Linked DNA regions of Hydrogenispora ethanolica. Each later gene encodes a partner of the first gene's protein in a complex. Links are inferred from orthologs where the notes say so. Each region holds a gene or a part of one and is shown on either strand. Other genes may lie near its edges.

Evidence for each region.
Region 2: the proteins of dnaB (region 1) and dnaG are in contact, whole or in part, in a crystal structure (PDB 2R6A), measured with the Geobacillus stearothermophilus proteins. The link is inferred for Hydrogenispora ethanolica from one-to-one orthologs. Residues at the interface, in WP_033016901.1 of Geobacillus stearothermophilus: Ser13, Glu15, Ala16, Gln18, Glu91, Leu92, Asp94, Ala95, Val96, Pro97, Thr98, Ala99, Ala100, Asn101, Tyr104, Tyr105, Ile108; in WP_049624496.1 of Geobacillus stearothermophilus: Lys456, Leu457, Leu458, Pro459, Ala460, Asn463, Ala464, Leu467, Leu535, Leu536, Ile537, Ala538, Gln544, Glu545, Asp548, Tyr549, His552.

What each region holds. Positions count from the first base shown.
Region 1 is NZ_SLUN01000017.1:39,397-56,592, forward strand. What follows is about bases 13,309-16,113. They hold dnaB (replicative DNA helicase), read right to left. Parts: upstream 15,481-16,113; coding sequence 14,137-15,480; downstream 13,309-14,136. Other genes in these bases: EDC14_RS14250 (hypothetical protein), read right to left, coding at 13,317-13,652; EDC14_RS14260 (GerMN domain-containing protein), read right to left, coding at 15,760-16,113. Also shown: preprotein translocase subunit YajC, read right to left, coding at 22-327; tRNA guanosine(34) transglycosylase Tgt, read right to left, coding at 514-1,623; tRNA preQ1(34) S-adenosylmethionine ribosyltransferase-isomerase QueA, read right to left, coding at 1,693-2,715; EDC14_RS14195 (SpoIID/LytB domain-containing protein), read right to left, coding at 2,741-4,021; GTPase Era, read right to left, coding at 4,059-4,949; EDC14_RS14205 (GNAT family N-acetyltransferase), read right to left, coding at 4,946-5,422; cdd (cytidine deaminase), read right to left, coding at 5,419-5,838; EDC14_RS14215 (diacylglycerol kinase), read right to left, coding at 5,894-6,595; rRNA maturation RNase YbeY, read right to left, coding at 6,592-7,071; EDC14_RS14225 (HD family phosphohydrolase), read right to left, coding at 7,052-9,262; EDC14_RS14230 (PhoH family protein), read right to left, coding at 9,277-10,239; EDC14_RS14235 (sporulation protein YqfD), read right to left, coding at 10,270-11,481; EDC14_RS14240 (YabP/YqfC family sporulation protein), read right to left, coding at 11,487-11,771; EDC14_RS14245 (porin), read left to right, coding at 12,086-13,000; more of EDC14_RS14260, read right to left, coding at 16,114-16,317; EDC14_RS14265 (hypothetical protein), read right to left, coding at 16,438-17,127. UniProt on the Escherichia coli protein: The main replicative DNA helicase, it participates in initiation and elongation during chromosome replication. Travels ahead of the DNA replisome, separating dsDNA into templates for DNA synthesis.
Region 2 is NZ_SLUN01000033.1:53,688-56,626, forward strand. It holds dnaG (DNA primase), read right to left. Parts: upstream 2,437-2,939; coding sequence 565-2,436; downstream 1-564. Other genes in the region: rpoD (RNA polymerase sigma factor RpoD), read right to left, coding at 1-495; EDC14_RS20780 (helix-turn-helix domain-containing protein), read right to left, coding at 2,638-2,939. UniProt on the Escherichia coli protein: RNA polymerase that catalyzes the synthesis of short RNA molecules used as primers for DNA polymerase during DNA replication.

The DNA.
Region 1 (17,196 bases):
AAAAGAGAGTATAAACTCTCTTTAACTTTTTACCTTCGCCACGGAAGCCCGTGTCACTTTCAATTCCACTTTATCGGTGACCCGGATCCGCAAATCCTCGTCGCCGTCAAAGTCGGTAATCTCGCCGTGAACTCCGCCGACCGTGATCACTTTGTCGCCCTTTTTGAGATTCTTTAACATGGCATCCCGCTGTTTCTGTTGTTTACGTTGCGGCATGATTAAGAACACCCAAAAGATGCCCAAAAAAAGCAACCACATCAATCCCATGCCCCATGGGTTCGCACCCGCATCGACCGGCTGTTTGGCTGCAAGAATCCACCAGTTCATCTATACACCTCCTTTAGTAGCCAGCAATTTCCATGAATAAGTTTATAATTCGACAACCGTGTCCTATTTCCCTTTTCTTTTTCTCCAGAATCGGACGACGGAGGGTCATTTCGTTTCCAACGGTACTTCCCGGCGCGTCAGACTCCAACCAAACCGGAGTCTCCTCCGGCCAAAGGAAGCGCGGCCTCAATTGGCGCAACGGGCGAAGAACTCCGCCTTCCGCTCCTCGAACGTGCCGGTGCGCAGTCCCAGCTTGATCTCTTCCATCACCTGTTTCAGGAAGTATAAATTGTGATAGGTGACCAGGTGGGCGCCGAGAATTTCCCCCGCCTTGAAGAGATGGCGGAGATAAGCCCGGGTATACTCCGTGCAGGTTTTGCATTGGCAATTGGGGTCCAACGGACTGAAATCCCGCGCATACCGGGCATCCCGGACGATCACCCGACCCAGCGAGGTCAAAGCGGTGCCATTCCGGGCGATCCGGGTCGGGAAAACGCAATCGAACATATCGATCCCCCGGGCCACCCCTTCCCACAACGCGTCCGGCGAGCCGACCCCCATCAGGTATCTGGGCTTCTCCTCCGGCAACAGCGGCACAGTATAGTCGAGCATCTCGTACATGAGCGGTTTCGGTTCTCCCACGCTCAATCCCCCGATGCCATATCCCGGAAAACCGAGACTGGCCAAGGTCCGGGCGCTCTCCTCCCGCAATTCGCGGTAGGTCACGCCCTGCACGATTCCGAACACCACCTGGTCAGGCCGGTGATGCGCCTTGAGGCAGCGTTCCGCCCAGCGGTGCGTCCGCTCCATCGCCTCTTTGGCGACCTGAAAATTCGAAGGATACGGCAGGCAGATGTCAAAGGCCATGGCAATGTCGGCGCCCAGCCCCATCTCGATCTCCATCACCCGTTCCGGCGTGAAGAGATGGGAGGAGCCGTCGATATGGGAGCGGAAGTTGACCCCCTGCTCGGTCACTTTATTCAATTTGGCCAGGCTGAAGACCTGAAACCCGCCGCTGTCGGTCAAGAGTGATTCCGGCCAATTGGCGAACCGGCGCAAACCGCCGGCTTCGCTGACAATATCCAGCCCCGGCCGTAAGTAAAGATGGTACGTGTTGCCGAGGATCAATTGGAAGCCGATGGCCCGTAGATCATCGACGGTCATGGCCTTGACCGTTCCTTGCGTGCCGACCGGCATAAAGACCGGCGTCTCGATCCGGCTGTGAAAAGTCTCCAGCAACCCGATGCGGCCCCGGTTCTCCTGCGATGCGTGCTTTACGGTGAAACTGAAACCCATCGTCGAAAATTCTCCTGTTCGCTTCCGAAAATATCAAATTCCTGCAAATATCAAATTCCTGCCGCGCTCTTATAAAATTAGGGTAGCGTCCCCGAAACTAAAAAAGCGGTAACCTTCCGCCACCGCGTGCCGGTAGCTCTCCAAGATCAGCTCCCGGCCGGCCAGGGCCGATACCAGCATCAACAAAGTCGATTTGGGCAGGTGAAAATTGGTGACGAGCCCGTCAATCACCCGGAATTGAAAACCGGGATAGATGAAAATATCGGTATCCCCGGAACCCGCCTGCAACGGTCCGCCGCGCGCCTGGGACTCCAGGACGCGGACCACGGTGGTTCCGACCGCGATTACGCGGCCGCCCGCCTGCTTGGTGGCAGCGATTTGCGCCACCAATTCCTCAGGGAGCGTGAAAATTTCCGAATGCATGTGGTGTTCCTCGATGGTCTCGGCCTGCACCGGCCGGAAGGTCCCCAACCCGACATTCAGAGTGAGATAACCGAAGGCGATTCCGGCCTGGCGCAGCTGGTCCAAGAGCCGGGTCGTAAAGTGCAGCCCCGCCGTGGGAGCGGCCACCGAACCCTCATGGACGCCGTAGACGGTCTGATACCGCTCCGGATCCGCCACCGGCTTGGTAATGTACGGCGGCAAGGGAGTGGTCCCGTTGGCGCGCAGCCATTCCCGGAAATCGGACGGCCCGCTGAAAGCGATGATCCGGGTTCCCTCCGCTCCGGACTCCACCACCCGCCCGGTCATGTCCCCGGGAAAACGGATTACCGCCCCGACCTTCAACCGCTTGCCCGGCCGGACCAGACATTCCCAATGTCCGGCGCGGCATTCTTTGAGCAAAAAAACTTCCACCCTGGCCCCGTCCGGGCCGTCCTTCTGTCCGTGCAACCGGGCGGGAATCACCCGGGTATCATTGAAGACCAACAGATCCCCGGCCCGCAGAAACTCGGGCAGATCGTAGAAATGATGGTCGGTAACGCTCGGACCGGCGCGGCGGATCACCATCAGCCGGGAATGGTCGCGCGGCTCCACTGCCTCCTGGGCAATCAATTCCGGCGGCAGTTCGTAATCAAACTGGCTCACTAGCATGGTTCAGGGATTCCACTCCATTCGGTCATCCGGGATCCGGTAAATCCGTAACTTTCGCTCCCGGATAGAAATATTCCAAAATCTGCCGTTCATTATACCCTCTTTCGGCCATGGTTTTCGCGCCCGCTTGGCTGAGCCCGACGCCGTGACCCCATCCGGCCCCCTTAAACACCACTTGCACAGGCTCTTTATCCCGCAGCCATTCCCAAGGGTCGAACAGATCCCACGGCGGATTGAGCAAATCGCCGACCAGGCCGGGGGTTTCGGTCGTCGCAACGAGCGCTTCCGGATAGAGGGTGCCATGGACCCACCACAAGGTGACACAGGGCTCGGGACCGTAGACGACCGCCATCCGCATGTTCGAACTCCGCAGGCCCGCCAGGTTCCGGAATTGTTCGCCGGTGACGGTCGTCTCTTCCAACGCCCCTTTGAGCAATAGCTTCATGACCCGGCTGTCCCTCCCGAAAGCCACCGGCAAGATCTGTTGCAACGCGCCGATCTTCGGATAGGAGCGGGCGACCAGGGCTTGCAGTTCGGACCATTGAAAACTGCGGGTCCATTGGGCATATGCGGCACTGGAATCCCAATCGGGAACCTCTTTCAAATAAGGAACCGTTCCGCCCCAGATGTCGGCGGAGTCCGACGTATAATTCCCGGAGGAGACGTGAAAAAAGGCGGAGATCGCCTTTCCCCCATAGCTCAGGATGGCGCCGGCGGTCTCCGCCACCGCCCGGTCCGTATTGGGATTTTCATAGGACGCCCCTCCGTACGCCTGGCAATGCGTGGTGTCGCAGAGGTCAAAACCGGCCGCGGCATGCTTGCCCAGGGAAGCGACGGTATAAGTGCGGGCGGCAATGGCCTGAGCCTTCAAAGCCGCCAGGGGCCAGCTCGGTATCACTTCGCGCGGCACGACCCCCCGTAAATAATCTTCCAGCGGCAACTGGTTGACCAAAGTCAACTTCCCGTTGGCAAGCGCGATCGAAAAAACACCCCGGTACAAACGGCGATTCCACGTCAAAAGGCCGGTCCCGGGAGCGATCTCCAGCGGTCCGGCTCCGATCGGGTTGCCGTCGACCAGAATGGCATCCTTGCCGGCAGTGATCAGCGTCTCCTCCCCGAGCTGGGATAGCGGTTGCGGCACTCCGCTGGACAGATCCAGCAGCTGCGCGCCGGCATTCTGAGCCAGCTTGACTTCGGCCAGGTTTTGACCGATGCCGATTCGCACCAGCGTTTCGGCGCTGCAGCGCGCTGGCACCGCCAACAAACCGAGGATGACGATCCAGATTCTCCAATCGATCTTGCGCATCTCTGACTTCACTCCCAAAGGCGGGCGATGGCCGTTCTTAATCCCGGCGCTCCTGTTCCCAATAGCCGAAGTCCCGCAGGGCGGACCGGTTATTCCGCCATTTATCCCGCACTTTGACCCATAAATTGAGGAAGACCTTGGCGTCCAGCAATTCCTGAATATCGGCCCGGGCCGCCTGGCCGATCTGTTTTAAACGCTCGCCCCCGGCTCCGATCAGGATTCCTTTTTGAGAATCCCGTTCCACGTAGATGACGGCGTCGATATAGATCAGGCCGTTGTCCCGCTCCTTGAATTCGTCCACCTGGACCGCAACCGAGTGGGGCACTTCCTCCTGGGTGTGGTTCAAGACTTGTTCGCGGATGAATTCCGCCGCAATAAACCGTTCCGGATGATCGGTCACCATCTCCGGCGGATAAAACGGCGGGCCATCGGGCAACGCCTCCGCTACCGCCGCCAGGAGCTGCGGCAGGCCGCCGCCGTCCCGGGCCGAAACCCGCAACGGAGCGGCGAACCCCGGAAGCTCCGGCAACTGTTCGTCGTGGACCAGGTCCATCTTGTTCCAGACCGGCAGGACCGGCAGATTCGCCGCCCGCAACTCTTCCGCCACCTTCAAGTCGGCCGGGGTCAGTCCCTGCGAGGCATCCAGCACCCACACCGCCAGATCGCCCGAGCGCAAGGCCGCCTGAGCGGTCTTGACCATCTCGGTCCCCAGTTGATGCAGGGGCCGGTGCAACCCCGGCGTGTCGATCCAGACAATCTGGTAACCCGGCTGGGTTAAAATCCCCCGCAGCTGAGTCCGGGTGGTTTGCGGCTTGTCCGAAGTGATCGTGATCTTCTGGCCGATGATCCGGTTGAGCAGGCTGGATTTGCCCACGTTCGGCCGGCCGATGAGCGTGGCGAAACCCGATTTAAACTGTTTCTCCTTCATCCGTCCCAAGTCCATTCAAATAGCCACCGGTCTTCGCCGGGACCGTAATAGTCCTTCATAAAATCGACCTTGCGCATCCGGAATTTATCCTGGTAAATATGGATCGCGATCTGGTTTTCCGGATGGACCGTCAGTTGGAGCCGGCGAAACCCGGAGCGGGGCAAACCCTCCAGGATCGCCCGGAGCATGGCCGTGCCGATCCCGTACCCCTGGTACTCCTTGGCGACGGCAGCGCCGTACAAATAGGCCAGTTCCGGATCGCGCCAGTCCCGCATCAATTCGGCGATTCCCACCGGGGTCCCGTTGTAGCGGGCGACATAGACCCGGCCGTAGTGTAAAAAAGGCGGCAAGGACCATTCATTCAAGCTGCCCGGTCCGAAAGCCTCCTCATCGATGGCCAGCATGGTTTCGCGTAAGTACTCATCAATCTTGGTCGCAATTTCGACCGTAATGGTCTGCTCGGCAGAGTTCATTCATTCCTCCGTGATTTAAGATGAGCGGGTCCAAAAGCCTGGGGCAGATACTCCCGAAGCGTGGTTTCGACCACCGCGCCGCTCAGATTCGCTAGATATAACGGTAAATCCAGGTCGAATTCGGCTAAGAACTGCCGGCATACTCCGCAGGGCGAACCCGGTTCGGCGCCCTCCACCACCACCGCCAGGGCCGCGAAATCCTTTTCGCCTTCGGAAACCGCTTTCGACGCCGCCACTCTTTCCGCGCAGATCCCCGCCGAATAGGCGGCGTTCTCGATATTGCACCCGGTATAGACCGTCCCCGACCGGCCCAGCAAAGCGGCACCGACCTTATAATGAGAGTACGGAGCATAGGCCCGTTCCCGGGCGGCTGTCGCCGCAGCGATTAATTGCTCCCGAATTTTTTGATTCTCCATCCAATCCTCCTGCGGTTCTGCCGCGTTTCCTCAGGGCCGTCCGGAACCGCTCCGCTTACCTCAGCAACAATTGAAAGATCAAAGTCGTGGTCAAAAAACCGAGTAAGCCGCCAACCAGGACTTCCCCGGGGGTATGAATTTTATTCTCGATCCGGCTCTCCGCCACCAAAAAGAGTAAAAATAAGGCGAGCGCCGTAACCAGGCTCTGCCTTGTCAGAAAGAAGATGGCGGTGGCCGACGCGGCGGCCAGGGCCGTATGGCCGCTGGGCATGCCGCCTTGCACCGGCCGGCCGGTTTTGGTGAGCGCCTTTCCGGCAATGGTAAAAACCACGGTAAAGGTGATGGCGATCATGCTGAGGTAGATGGGTGACTTTTGCAGGGAGACGATGACCATCGGAATTAACGGATCCAGCTTCGGAAAGAAGATCATGTAGCCGATGATCACCGCGACCGTGGAAGCGACTAACACCGCGCCCGCCGCCACATTTTTGGCGATCGCCGCCAGCGGGTGGATCTCCTGGGTCACCAGATCCACCGCGACTTCAATGGCGGTATTGATCATTTCGGTGACAATGACAAAGGCAATCACCAGAAACAGGATCAGGATCTCCAGCTTGGTAAGTTTGAAGATCAACGAGGCCAACAGGATCAAGGCAGTGGCCAGAAAATGCAGCCTCATGTTGCGCTGCGTCTTCAGGGTATAGACCACGCCGTCGAAGGCATAATTGAATGAATCCAGCAAGGAACGGGCCCTCAAAGCGGCTTCCTCCCCAAGTCATGCTGCCGTAGGATCGCTTCCTCATTTTCGCGCATCCGGACGGTCTCTTCCGGAGTTTGGTGATCGAATCCCAGTAAGTGCAGCAATCCATGAACAGCCAAATAGCATAGCTCGCGCTCAAAAGAGTGCCCGTACTCCGCCGCTTGTTCCTTGGCCTTCTCGACTGAGATGAAAATGTCCCCCAATAATTCGGGCGCATCTTCCGGCATTTGCGGCGGCTGATCCTCCGCCACGGTTTCGGCGATGGCGAAAGACAGGACGTCGGTGGGGCGGTCCACTCCGCGATACTGCAGATTCAACTCATGGATATAGGGATTATCCGCCAGGATCACGCTGACTTCGGCCTGCGGCTTGCCGTGGCTTTCCAGGCCGAAGTCCAGGACCGAAATCAACAAATCCAGCTGGGCTTCGTCCACCGGCAAGGTTTGCTGAATGTCATTTACTAAAGTCGGCACCGCTCTTCTTCCTCTCGATCTCTTTCAACACAGTCTCAGGATATTCCACTCGACTATGGAATAACCCTCCAAAAACCTTCAAAAAACTATTTTTCACATTATTCAAATCTTTCAGCGTCAGATCGCACTCGTCGAACTGGCCGTCGTCCAACCGTTCGCGAATGATCTTTTGAATGAGCGACTCCACTTTGGCCGGAGACGGTTTGGCCAGTGAGCGAACCGCCGCTTCCACCGAATCGGCCAGCATCACCAGGGCCGCCTCCTTGCTCTGCGGTTTCGGGCCTTCATAGCGGAAATCCTCTTCCATCAGGGCTTCCCGCTCGCCTTGCACGCTCTCGGTGGCCCGCTTGTAAAAGTAGCGAACCAGGTCGGTCCCGTGATGCTGCTCGATGATCTCGATCAGCTTATCGGGCAAGCCGTGCTCTCGGGCGATCTCTGCGCCTTCTTTCACGTGGTAGGTGATGATCAGCGTGCTCAGCGTGGGATTCAGCTTCTCATGGGGATTCTCCTGGCCGAACTGATTCTCCACAAAAAAGTATGGCCGTTTTATCTTGCCAATATCATGATAATAAGAACCGACCCGCACCCAGAGCGCGTCGGCGCCGATGCCCTCGGCCGCCGCCTCGGCCAGATTGCCCACCATGACGCTGTGGTAATAGGTGCCCGGAGCCTCAATCTGCAGGCGGCGCAGCAACGGATGGCCCGGATTCGACAATTCCAGCAGCCGGATGGCTGAAGTCAGCTTAAATAAATGTTCAATGAAAGGCAGCGAGCCGATGGCCAGCACCGCCGAGAGAATGCCGTTGGCCACGGCGAAAAGGACGATCTCAACGTTGAAGCTGCTCCGGAACAGCAGATTCAAGGCAATGGCCGTCGCCGCGTTGACCCCCATCAGCACCAGGCCGCTGCGGACCAGATCGCGCTGGCGGCGGAAATTGAAGACCGCCAGGACCGATACCACGCCGCTGACGAAGTAAAAAACGGTCAGCGCCAGATTCAGCTCCACAATAATTCCGCCGAACAAGCTCAGGATCGCGGTCATCGCCAGGGCCAGTTGCGGAGTGACCAAAACGCTCACCAACATGGTGGCGAAGCTTACCGGAGCCAGATACGGCAGCGAGGTATTATCCGCCAACGACAAAACCTTGATCAATCCGACCACCATCACCAGGAGCAACAACATCAGATAGAGCAGCCGTTCCTGCTTAAAGAGGGCCGGATGAAACTGCATGATATAGACCAGACCCAGGATGATCAGTAAGATAAGAAAGAACGACAGGCTCAGGAACACCCGGATCCGGTTCGATTCATCGGTGATCAGATGCAGCTCTTTCAGCATGCGCAGATCATTTTCGGTGATCACCTGGTTCTTGGCGATCAAGGTTTCGTTTTGGCGGTGGACCACCTCGGGGACTTCCCGGTTGACCCGTTCCTGCAGGCGGGCGATCTTCGCCTGGTCCAGCACCAGGTTGGGGCGGATCGCGACCTCCAGCAGCTGGGCCAGGACCGGCAGGACCGTCCGGGAGACCGCTTGTTTCTCCAGCAGCGGCGCCAGCGACGTTCTGACCTTCGCCAGGTCGTTTTCGCCGATCATCTGGTTGGCCTCCAGATCCTGGAGCACCTGATGGGATTTTTCCTTGACGGTCTGGTAGGCGTCATCGGACAACGCCAACAGATTGCGGACCAAATCCCGGCTGGGCGATTGATAGACGAACTTGGTCAACCGCGCGATGAGCTGCGCGACGGAATCCGCCACACCCGGCCTGGCGGAGCTTTCCGCCCGTTGGCGTTCCTGATCGATCAATTCAAAAAAGCGGTTCAGCTTATAGGCCGCGTCATTTCCCACCGAGTTGTCGATCTGGTAATAGGCCGGATCCTGTTTGGCGATCTCCACCGCCCGCTCCCAGGCGTCCGCCCGGGCCAGCTTGGTGGCTTCAAAGTCCACCACGTCCTTGGGAGCCACGATCTCCTCCTTGCTGACCTGGCCTATTTTGAGGTCAAGCGCCCGGGGGAAAAGATTGATCTGCAACAAGGTGATGAGCAGCAAAAAACAGACGACCACCAGCAGTCCTTCGCGGACCGACGGGGTTTTCATCACGCCCGCCATTTTGGCGAGGACTTCCAGGGGCGCCGCCGTCTCATTACCGCGGACTTTCTTCGGGGTCAACCCTTGACTGTCATTGTGTTCCACGCGAGCCGTCTCCTTTACTTGTCCAGCGCATCATAGCGCTGGTAGGCCCTGATGATCCGCTGCACCAACTCATGGCGGACCACATCGCGATCACTCAGCATCACCACGGCGATGCCGGAAACTCCGGCAAAGATCTCGGCCACATCGGCCAGGCCCGACCGCACGCCGCGCGGCAGGTCCACCTGGGTGATATCGCCGGTCACCACCGCTTTGGAACCGAATCCCAGACGGGTCAGGAACATCTTCATCTGCTCGGGCGTGGTATTTTGGGCCTCGTCCAAGATGATGAACGAGTCATCCAAGGTCCGGCCACGCATATACGCCAGCGGAGCAATCTCGATCACGCCCCGCTCAAAATGTTTCTGAAAAAGATCGACCCCCATGATGTCATATAATGAATCATACAGCGGCCGCAGGTACGGATCGACCTTTTCCTGCAGATCGCCGGGGAGAAAACCCAATTTTTCGCCGGCTTCCACCGCCGGCCGGGTCAGGATGATCCGGTTGACCTCCTTGGCCTGGAGCGCCGCCACGGCCAGGGCCACGGCCAGATAGGTTTTGCCGGTTCCGGCCGGCCCGATGCCGAAGCTCAGCGTGTGATGGCGCACGGCTTCCACATATTGCTGCTGGCCGATGGTCCGCGGAAAAAGCTTCTTGCCCCGGGCGGTGACCGCCACGATGTTTTGGGTGAGGGAAGCCACTTTGGCCAGCTGATCTTCCTTGGCGAGGCTGATCATATAGGTGATCTCCGCCGGGCCGGGATGGTTGCCTTGCTGCAGTTGTTCGCCGATGATCGCGAAGATGGCGGCGGCCCGCTCCACCCCAGGCGCCGCGCCGGACAGGACCAATTCATTGCCGCGGGAAAAAATTTCGATCCCCAGCCCCGCGCCGACCAACCGCAGATGCTCCTCGAGTTTGCCGATAATTTGCGGGGCGAAACGGGGTTCAAGCGCCAGTTTCAACTCTTGATTATTCAAATAGCTGCGAGTACTCCTTCAATTAAAATGTCAATTTGGCGATTCCGGAGGCTGATCTTTCAACGGAGCGATCAGGGCGATATCCTGAATGCTTTCGTAGGTGACGATCAATTTCAGGAAGTTGCCCTCCGTCGACCAGTGGACGGTCCGTTTGCCGCCCCGGCCCGGCAGATACTTGCGGCGTTCCGCCGCTTCGCGCAGCGCGGCCGCCTTCAGCTCCGCCGGGGTCCGGACCACCTTCACCCAACGGGCCGCCTGCCAGGTATCTTTAATGATTTCTACAACCAAAGCCGGATTCCTGCCTTGATAAAGTCTCTTTTGCCACCGGGTCCAGGAATAATTGGCAACCGGCCGCTTTCCCAGCCGGAACAGGGGCCAGAGCCGTTTGCCCACCCGGAGGCTGTAAGCGGTCAGCCGCTCCCGTTCCGGCAGGGCCCGCCAGCAGAGGCGCGGTTCGGTCACTTCGATATCCTGCCAGACCCGGGCCTCCACGATCCCGTTGGCCGGTACCGGTATTTTTACCAATTCACCGCTCGCTTTATCACTCTGCCATTCGATGCCGCTGATCAGCAGGTCGCCCGGGGCGACGGTATCCCCTTCTTTCACCGCCGAGGTGCCCCGGATGACCGCCACTTTGGTGACCAGCCCGTCGCGGCCGGCGATCAGATCGTAGCTGCTCCGGGCCGGCGGCGGCACTTTCCGCTTGACCACCGTGACGTCGGCCACCACGCCGCGCAGATTGAGCCCGAACCAGACCGCCTGCGGCATTTCCAGCATCACTTCCCGTTCGACCATGGTCTTGCGGGTCAGCAGGCTCCGGCGGGTCACTCCCGGCTTGACCCCCAGCTTGGCCAAGGTGGTGAACAGTTGTTGGCGGTCGGCCCCCTCAAATCCCTCCACCCGGATCACCAGGACCAAGGTGGACAGGTAGATTAACCCTCCCACGAACAGCACCGAGCCCAGCAGGAAGGTCCGGCGCCGCCGCATTTTTCGCCAGCTGAAAGGCCAGCCCCGCTTGCGGTGCAGCCGCACCGTGGCCTGGGAGCGCCGGGCGTATTCGCGGATGCGCCGGAAGCCGTGAGCCCGCAGCTTGACATGGAGCACGTCGGGGCCGACCCGTTTCACATCCCAGAGCACCAGCCCGGAATTGGTGGCCAAGTTGATGAATTTCTCCAGATGCGGGCCGCGGACCAGGATCTCCACATAACCGAGAAGCCAGGAGACGATCCGGTTCAAAAGCATCCGCGCTACCTCCAGTCCACCAAGTCGAGCTGCGCGATCCGGCCCTGGATGATGACCTCGTCCTTCACCGCCGAGACCAGGGTCAGATTCTCGCCCGCGATCCGCAGCTCGCCCAGTTTGGTATTGACCCGGACCACCCGCGTGTCATACTCGATGACGCCGCGGTGGTTCTCAATGATCGCGCTCCGGTTGGCGCTCAATACGATCCGCGGCCAGTCGGCCACGGTATCCAGCGGTATATCCAAAAACTCCATTAACTTGTGTCCGATGGGACTCTTCTTCTCCGGCACGGCAATCCCCCCTATTATGTTGTATGCGGCGAGGGGTGGATTTTATTAATCCGGTAGTTAAGTGTAGCCTTTTTCCGGTCCGGCCCGCCGTTCCTAAATCCTTTGCAGAGAAGTTCCCGGAAAAGGTTAGTTTTTTGTTAATTGTTTGTTATATTCTGCTTATATGGAGATCAAGGCAATTGACAACCGGGATGTCTAGTGGTAATTTTAGGTTTGTGTAACAACTTGAGGAGAAAACTGAGACAACTCCTCCGGTACGCGTTACAGAGAATCGGTATCGAAAAGATACCAAAAAAATTAAGGAGGAAGAAAGAATGAAAAAACTGCTCGTTGCTTTACTCTCCCTGGTTCTGGTTTTTGCAGTTGTGGCCAGCGTCTCCGCTGCCGCGCCGACCGTCACCGGTTTGCTTCAATATGAAGCCCATGAAGACACCGGTACAACCGATGCTGAAAAGGTGGATGCTCGTATTTTCTTCAATGGTAGTATTAATGACGCGACCAATTATACCGTATCGCTTCAATATGCTGATACGGCTGCGAATGGCGCTAATGTCAAAGTCCGTGAAGCATTTGCTACTTATAAGACAGGTTTGGGTAATTTCTCCCTTGGTAAAATTCGCATTACCCCGAGCATCATCGACTTGTTAGGTGGAGTTTCTCCTCTAGCCGGTGATGTCGACGGAATTACCGCTGCTCAAGTAGTTGTTAAATACGCTTATTCCTTCGATGATAATACTAACGTATGGTTAGCTGTAGTCCCGGCCGATTCTAGCCAAAGTGCTACCAGCAAAGTTGAGGCTGGAGCTTTTGTTGCACAACTTAATACCAAAGCTTCCATCTTCGACTTGGGTCTGAATTATCAATATGAAGGTGAAGGCGATGCGGGTTATGCTTTCCAGGCCAGCACCACTTTGTTCGATTCCTTGAAGCTCTGGACCGAACTGGGCAGAGTTGCCGATCAAACCGAAGCCGCTTCTTCTGATGCTAAGACTGCCTATTATGTTGGCGCCGCTTACACTATTGGAAAATTAACTCTGGAGTACGAAGAACAGTTCAACGATGATTTCAAATACAATGCTACATTCAGTGGAAAAGGTAAACACTGGGGTTCCAAAGTTAGCTACGCTGTAAATGATAACCTGACCCTGGAACTTTACCACAGCCCCAATTACGCTATTGGCGGCTTCGACAACAGCAAAAACTTCGCCAAAGCAGTTATCAGCTTCTAAGAAATACTGTCCTACATAAAAGCCACCTCTCGGGGTGGCTTTTATTTTTTCCACTCCCTTACATCTGATCTGTCTATCTAACCCCACCAACTTGCTAAACTCTTTCTGGAGGCAACTCCACCAAGCTACCAAGCCGATTTTCCTCTCTCTTCGCTCTCTCCGAATCGGAGAGAGTAACCATCATTCTTCGGCAGCCTAAAAGCTTTTCGACTATGGAGCCCGGTGGTTCCCCTTCCCGATTTAGGCCATAGGTTGAGGGGGTGAAATAGATCTTTTTACGAATCACGGATCTCTTTCGGCGGCTGAAAGAGCTCTTTCAATCGCTCAAGGAGCTCTTTTTGTGGAAAAAGAGTTCTCTCAATCGGTCAGCAAGCTCTTTTTGTGGATAAGCAAGCTCTTTTTGTGAATAAATGAGCTCGCTCAGTCGTCGAGCGAACTCTTTTTGTGGATAAGCGAGCTCGTTTTGTGAATGAACAAGCTCTTTTTCGGGAAAATGAGCTCGCTCAGTCGCCCAGCAAGCTCTTTTTGTGGATAAGCGAGCTGGTTTTGTGAATAAGTAAGCTATTTTTGTGGATAAACGGTATCGTTGAATGGGGTTAATGAATTTTGGCTGTGGATAAGTCGGGGAAGCCCCGGTAAAACAAGGTCCCATCTCTTCGCTTCCTTGAGCCGCTTGCTTCATAGAGAGGGAAAGGCACTATAGTTGCTACTGGCTTCCGGGTAACTCAAGGGGTGAGTTCCGAGGGCCCAAAACCAGACTCTCCCCTGAGTTTCACTTGCATCAGGCGATTCGGAAGATTTTGGTTGCACACGGAAAGTCCCTTTCGTAAGCTCGCTCGATGCAGCCCTCATCCCCAGCCCTTCTCCCGGCATCGGCCGGGAGAAGGGTATCGAAGACCGTTCTTGCCAATCCATTCCCAAAACCCTCTACCGGCCTTTGACGAGAGAGGGGGGGTGAGGGCTGCCTCGAACGGGATAAGTTTGAAGTTCAGTAGCGAGGGGGACCATGTTTGACTGAGCTTTTTGTTTCAAAGTTTCATAAACCCGGTAAATCAAGGTTCCCCTCTCGCTTGCTTCAAAGGAGGAACGACACGATTGTTGCTACTGCCGTTCGGGCCCGGGGTCACGATGTTAACCTAAATCTGATGCTGTCGATCCAGCCCCACGAACTTGCTGAATTCCTTCTGGAAGAGCAACTCCACCGTGCCGACCGGGCCGTTTCTCTGCTTGGCGATGATCAGGTCGGTGATCCCTTTCTTCTCGGTCTCTTTATTGTAATAATCCTCGCGGTAGAGGAAGGCGACGATGTCCGCGTCCTGCTCCAGGGATCCCGATTCGCGCAGGTCGGCTAGGGACGGCGTCTTGTCGGTCCGCTGCTCGACGGCGCGCGACAGCTGGGACAGGGAGATCACCGGCACCTCCAGCTCGCGGGCGAGCGCCTTCAGCGACCGGGAGATCTCCGACACCTCCTGCTGCCGGTTCTCGGAACGGCCGCGCGACTGCATCAGCTGCAGGTAGTCGATGACGATCAATCCCAGGCCGGCCTCGGCCTTGATCCGCCGGGCCTTGGCCCGGATGTCGAAAACCGTCACGCCGGGAGTGTCGTCGATGTAGATATTGGACTCGGAGAGCCGGCCCAGGGCGTGGGAGAGGCGCGGCCAGTCCTCGTCGCGCAGGGTTCCGGTACGGATCCGCTGATTGTCGACGCCCGCCTCGGAACAGAGCAGCTTCAGGGCCAGCTGCTCCTTGGACATTTCCAGGCTGAAGACGATCACCGGCGCTTTGTAGTCCACCGCGGCGTTTCTGGCCAGGTTCAGGGCGAAGGTGGTCTTGCCCATACTGGGCCGGGCCGCCAGAATGATCAGGTCCGACGGTTGCAGGCCGGCGGTCATCCGGTCCAGATCGCGAAACCCGGTGCCCAGCCCGGTGACGCCGCCCCGGTTCTCATAGAGTTGCTCGATCCGTTCGAAGGTGTCGATCAGGATGCTCTTGAGCGCGACATACCCTTTGACGTGGCGCTGTTGGGCGATTTGGAAGATCTGCTTTTCGGCCTGGTCGAGGATGCTGTCCACCTCGTCGGCGCCCTCGTAGCCCAGGCGGACGATTTCGGTGGCGGTGTTGATGATCGAGCGGAGCAAGGCCTTTTCCGCCACGATCTTGGCGTAGTATTCGACATTGGCGGCGGTGGGCACCGCGTTGGCCAGAGCGGTCAGGTAGGGGATCCCACCGATCTTCTCCAGCATGTTGCGGCGTTTCAACTCTTCGGAAACGGTAATGATGTCCACCGGTTCGCCGTGGTTATGCAGATGCAATACGACCTCGAAGATGACCCGGTGCGCCTCGCGGTAAAAAGCTTCGGACTGCAACAGTTCCAGGCCCTTTTCGATCGCTTCCTTCTCCAAAAACATCGAGCCCAGCGTCGAGCGTTCGGCGTCGATATTCTGCGGGGGGATCCGTTCGGCAATGGATGCAATACTCATCGTTGACTTCCTCCATCCGGCATGATGTCAGCTTTGCTGACTCCGGCCTCGCATTGAATGTAATAAGACCGTCATGATTCCAATACCATAGTAATTCTGTAAAAAAGCCGCAGTCCCTGCCGCCCGCCGGGCGCGAGTCCAAAATCTTCATCTCCGGCGCCGCGCCAATTTCTGCCATGCACGGCGGCTCCGCCCGGGAGCAAAAGAAAAAGGCTGTCCCCTGCGGCGGGGGCAACCTCTTGAACGGATATGGCCGGGGCGGCCGGAAGGCTGCCCCGGTCATTCGGGAGCCAACACCCGATCGTTAAAGCCAAAAGTCTGGGTCAGATCGACGTGGCCGGCCAGCGATTCCACCTCGCTCCCTTCCACCAGGATCTTCACCTGGTGGATATCCGGAAACTTGGTGAGGGTATTGACTAGGGAAGCGACGGCCAGAGCCTCCCCCTCGGCGCCGACGTTCAGACGGGTGGCGGCCTGATTCAAGTCCACCGTGGCCAGACCGTTCGCGACCTTCAGATCCAGTACTGCGGTGTCTCTGGGGAACAGCCTCTCCAAACCGGAGCCCGCCGGCGGTCCGGCGAACAACGCCGCCAGCGCCCGGCGATGCCGGTCGCCGTCCCGGGGAATCCGGACCAGCACCGGCTGGAGCGAGAAATTATTCCCGTCCGTCCGCATGAAGAATACCGCCGCCGTTTCGGTGGCCAACTCCCGGTTCTCCGCCATCAGCCGCCGGTTCTCCCGGAGCAGCGGAATGGTGGCCGTCCGGCCCAGATAGTAGCCGATTCCGCCGGAAACGATGAATACGCCCAACATTGCCAAAATCGTCGCGCGACGCAATGACGAGCCCCCCCCAATGCGACCAAGGGCGGCTCCCGGCCGCCCTTGCTGCTGTTTTTCGATTGATAACTACCTTCTCCAGCATGTCACCGGCCGTGGCTCAAGAGCCGGGTCCGGCCTTTAAAACTTATGCTGGAAACCTACCCGGTACTTGGGATCCTTGTCGTACTGACTATTGATGTCCAGGACCAGGCTCGTCTGATCGCTGACATGATACTTCAGCTGGTAATCATGGAAGAACTCGCCTTCGATATAGAGCATCGGCTGCAGGTGCAGCTCCCATTTGTTCCACTGCCACCCCAGGTCGCCGCGGAGGAAAAGCTGCGGCTGGTTGTCGTCGTTATAGTCATAGATGATGATGTCGTCGCCGTTCTCGCCCCGGACTCCGGCGAATAAAAAGATCCGCGGATACATCTGGATCCGGACCGCCGCTTCGTAACGGGCCCAGTCCTCGCCCCGGTATCCCGTATCATAAAAACCGGTCAGCCGCAGGTTGGTACCGAACGGGATCGAAAAATCCAGTCCGGCGTAGCCGTTATAGTCCTCAGCTTCGGTATCGTAGCGCACCCCGCCTTTGACCGCGATCTTATCCGAGAACCGGTATTTCAGGCCGGTGGTCAAGGCATCATACTGATAATGAGCCTCCAGATTCGTCTTCTCTCCCAGGTGCAGATCGAGATCGCCATAGCCGTCGACGCCGAAGATTCCGGTGACGCTGCTTTGGGGCGCGGGCTCTTCGGCCAGGGCCGCGGCGGAGACCATCAGCAGCAATGCCGTAATGAACAGGCCGATCAGTGTCAGTTTCTTCACAAAGATTTCCCCTTCCGTTTTCTCTGAGAACTGCCGCGTTCCTTTCAGCCAAGTCCTTGTCCCCAATCA
Region 2 (2,939 bases), on another replicon or contig:
GAGATTGCCTTCCTGAATCAAGTCTAAAAAGAGCATCCCCCGACCGACATAACGTTTGGCAATGCTGACCACCAAGCGCAGATTGGCCTCAGCCAATCGCCGTTTGGCGTTTTCGTCGCCCGATTCCACTTTGCGGGCTAACTCGATCTCTTCGTTGGCGTTGAGTAAAGGAACACGGCCAATCTCTTTCAGATACATCCGCACCGGATCATCGAGCGCGATTCCTTCCGGAATCGTTAAGTCGATCTCGACCTCTTCCTCGCTATCCGGTTGGAAACCGTCCGGATCTTCGATCGGCTCTTCACTGGTGTCGGGTATGATCTCAATGCCGTGGGTAGCCAAGGCTTCATAAATTTCGTCGATCTGATCCGAATTCAGCTCTACCTGCTCCAAGGCATCCATGATTTCATGATACGAGAGGGCCCCTTTTCGCTTGCCTTTTGCAATCAACTCTTTTATGCCTTCGATATTTGGCAAGGTTTTTTCTTTACCCAACGTGTTTTTACCATCCTTCCCGGGGGGTAGACGCTCGATTTTTCGAGGTATACGAATATTTGCTCTTAATTATAATTCTGCAGAGAAACTTGGATATTCCTTCTTCAGTTTCCGGTTTAATTCGGTGAACTCCAACAGTTTTGCCTTTAGATCGGCTTCGGATAACTGAAGCCCCGAATCATCTTTTCCCGTGGCGATCTGTTCGGTCAACTTTTGAATCCTTGCTTTAAGGCGCAACATATCCAAGCGATTCAATATTCCTGCCAAATCACCGGTGCCTGATTTAAATTGTTGTTCCGCCAGCAGCGTCGAAGCCAATTCGCGTATGGGACCGGTAAGTTCATCCAATATTTGATGATTCTCCGGCGCCGGCTCAGTATCTTGCAGCGCTCCGAAAAAGTCCCGCCAAACCGCAAATTGGAAATCTTCCGCTTTCAATTCTTCTTTAATTCGCGCAAATTTATCATATTCCTGCAAAGCGATTTGCAAAAGTTCCTTTTCCGCCTCAAAAATAGCCGCTTGGATAGGGGATAATTCGGCATTCCTTATTATGCCAACACTTAGGCCATTTTTTTCAGTTGTCATTTTAGTATAACTAGGAATCAATTTATTATCCAGTACCGGAGATTTTTTCCTGTTTTTTGCAAGCCAGTCGTCAACCTCCGCGAATACCGCATTTTCGGAAACTCCGATTTCCCGGGCCAACTGACGGATATAAAACTCCCGCGCCACGGAACTTTCGATCTCGCCCAATTCCGGCAGGACCGCTTGAACTGCTCCAAGCTTCCCTTCGGAAGAATTAAGATCGTATTTTCGCAACGCTTGCTCAATCTTAAATTCGATTAACCCGGGGGCCTGAGCCAATTGTTCCCGAAAGGCCTTTTCGCCGGCTTTCTTCAGAAAGGAATCCGGATCCTCGCCGGCAGGCAACCGTAGTATTTTGACTGTCAACCCCGCTTCCCGCAGCAATCCCATTCCGCGCAACGTGGCGTTTTGTCCCGCGGTGTCGGCATCATATGCCAAGATCACCTCAGAACCGTAACGTTTGATCAATTTGACCTGATCCTGGGTAAGCGCGGTTCCCAATGAAGCGATGGCCTGTTGAAAACCACCCTGATGCGCCTGAACGACATCCATATACCCTTCCATGATAATCGCCTGGTTTTGGCGGCGGATCGTTTCCTTGGCAAGTTGTAGTCCATACAGGAAACGCCCTTTATGAAAGAGAGCGGTCTCCGGCGAATTCAAGTATTTCGGTTCGCCCTGATCCAGTACGCGGCCGCCGAAACCGACGACGTTGCCCTGGGGATCACAGATAGGGAAAATGATTCGGTCCCGAAAACGGTCGTAATAACCGTTTTCACCGAAGCTGACCAAACCCAATGTCGAGGCCTTCTCCAGCGGTACGTTTTTTTTGCGCAGCGTCTCCGTGAGGTGGTGCCAGCCCGGGGGGGCATAGCCTAGTGAAAACTTCCGCCAAATCTCCGGGTCAATACCGCGCCTCTCCAAATACTCCCTGCCCCGTTTCCCCTGTTCCGTCCTGGATAAACAATAATGAAAGTAAGATGCTGCCAGTTGATTTATTTTTAATAACTCATTCTTATTTTGGTCCGCCTGGTGGTCGTTGGACTCGGGCCAGGCGATTCCCGCCCGTTCCGCCAACTTGCGTGCCGCTTCCATAAATTCCAGATTCTCACGTTTCATAATGAAGCTGAAAACGTCGCCACCGGCACTGCAGCCGAAACAATAAAAGAACTGTTTCTCGGGGTTTACGTTGAACGAACCGGTTTTCTCGGAATGGAACGGGCATAAGCCAACCCACGAACGACCGGCTTTTCTCAAACTGACATACTCGGAGATGACCGAGACGATATCATTTTTCTCTTTAATCTCTTGAATCAGCTCCTGCTGTCGTAAACGGTCCAAGTTATCACCTGTCAAATTCCATGATATACATATTTTCTTCGTCCGGGTAAACAGTTCCTGCTTTTTTCAATCAGACATTATGGATCAACAGTAAATAATATCAGTATCGGAATTCTTTTATACATAGTTCAATAGCCCGAACCCGTTCTTGCCACGTTCACCGGTCTACCGGCGTGAACTGGAATTTGCAATTTCATCAGAAAAAAAGAAAACGCCTCAAGGCGCTTCTTTTATACCGGCGGGAGTGAAGGTAATCGTGATCGGGATTCCGTATTTACCGATTGGGCCTACGTCCTGGCCGTTGAATGTCAAGCGTACGCCTGCGGGATTTCCTAGTTTGATGACCATCGTGTTTTGGGCGGTCCAAGTCTGTTTCGGATCGGCGGAAGTGAAAGTCTTCCCATTTTTCGTGAGCGGCTGCGTTCCATCAGCATCGATGCCGACCCAAACTTTATCGGTAAATTCAGCCTCAATTCGAATGGGAGCATCCACCGTCGTAGCAGGGTCCGCAACGGACG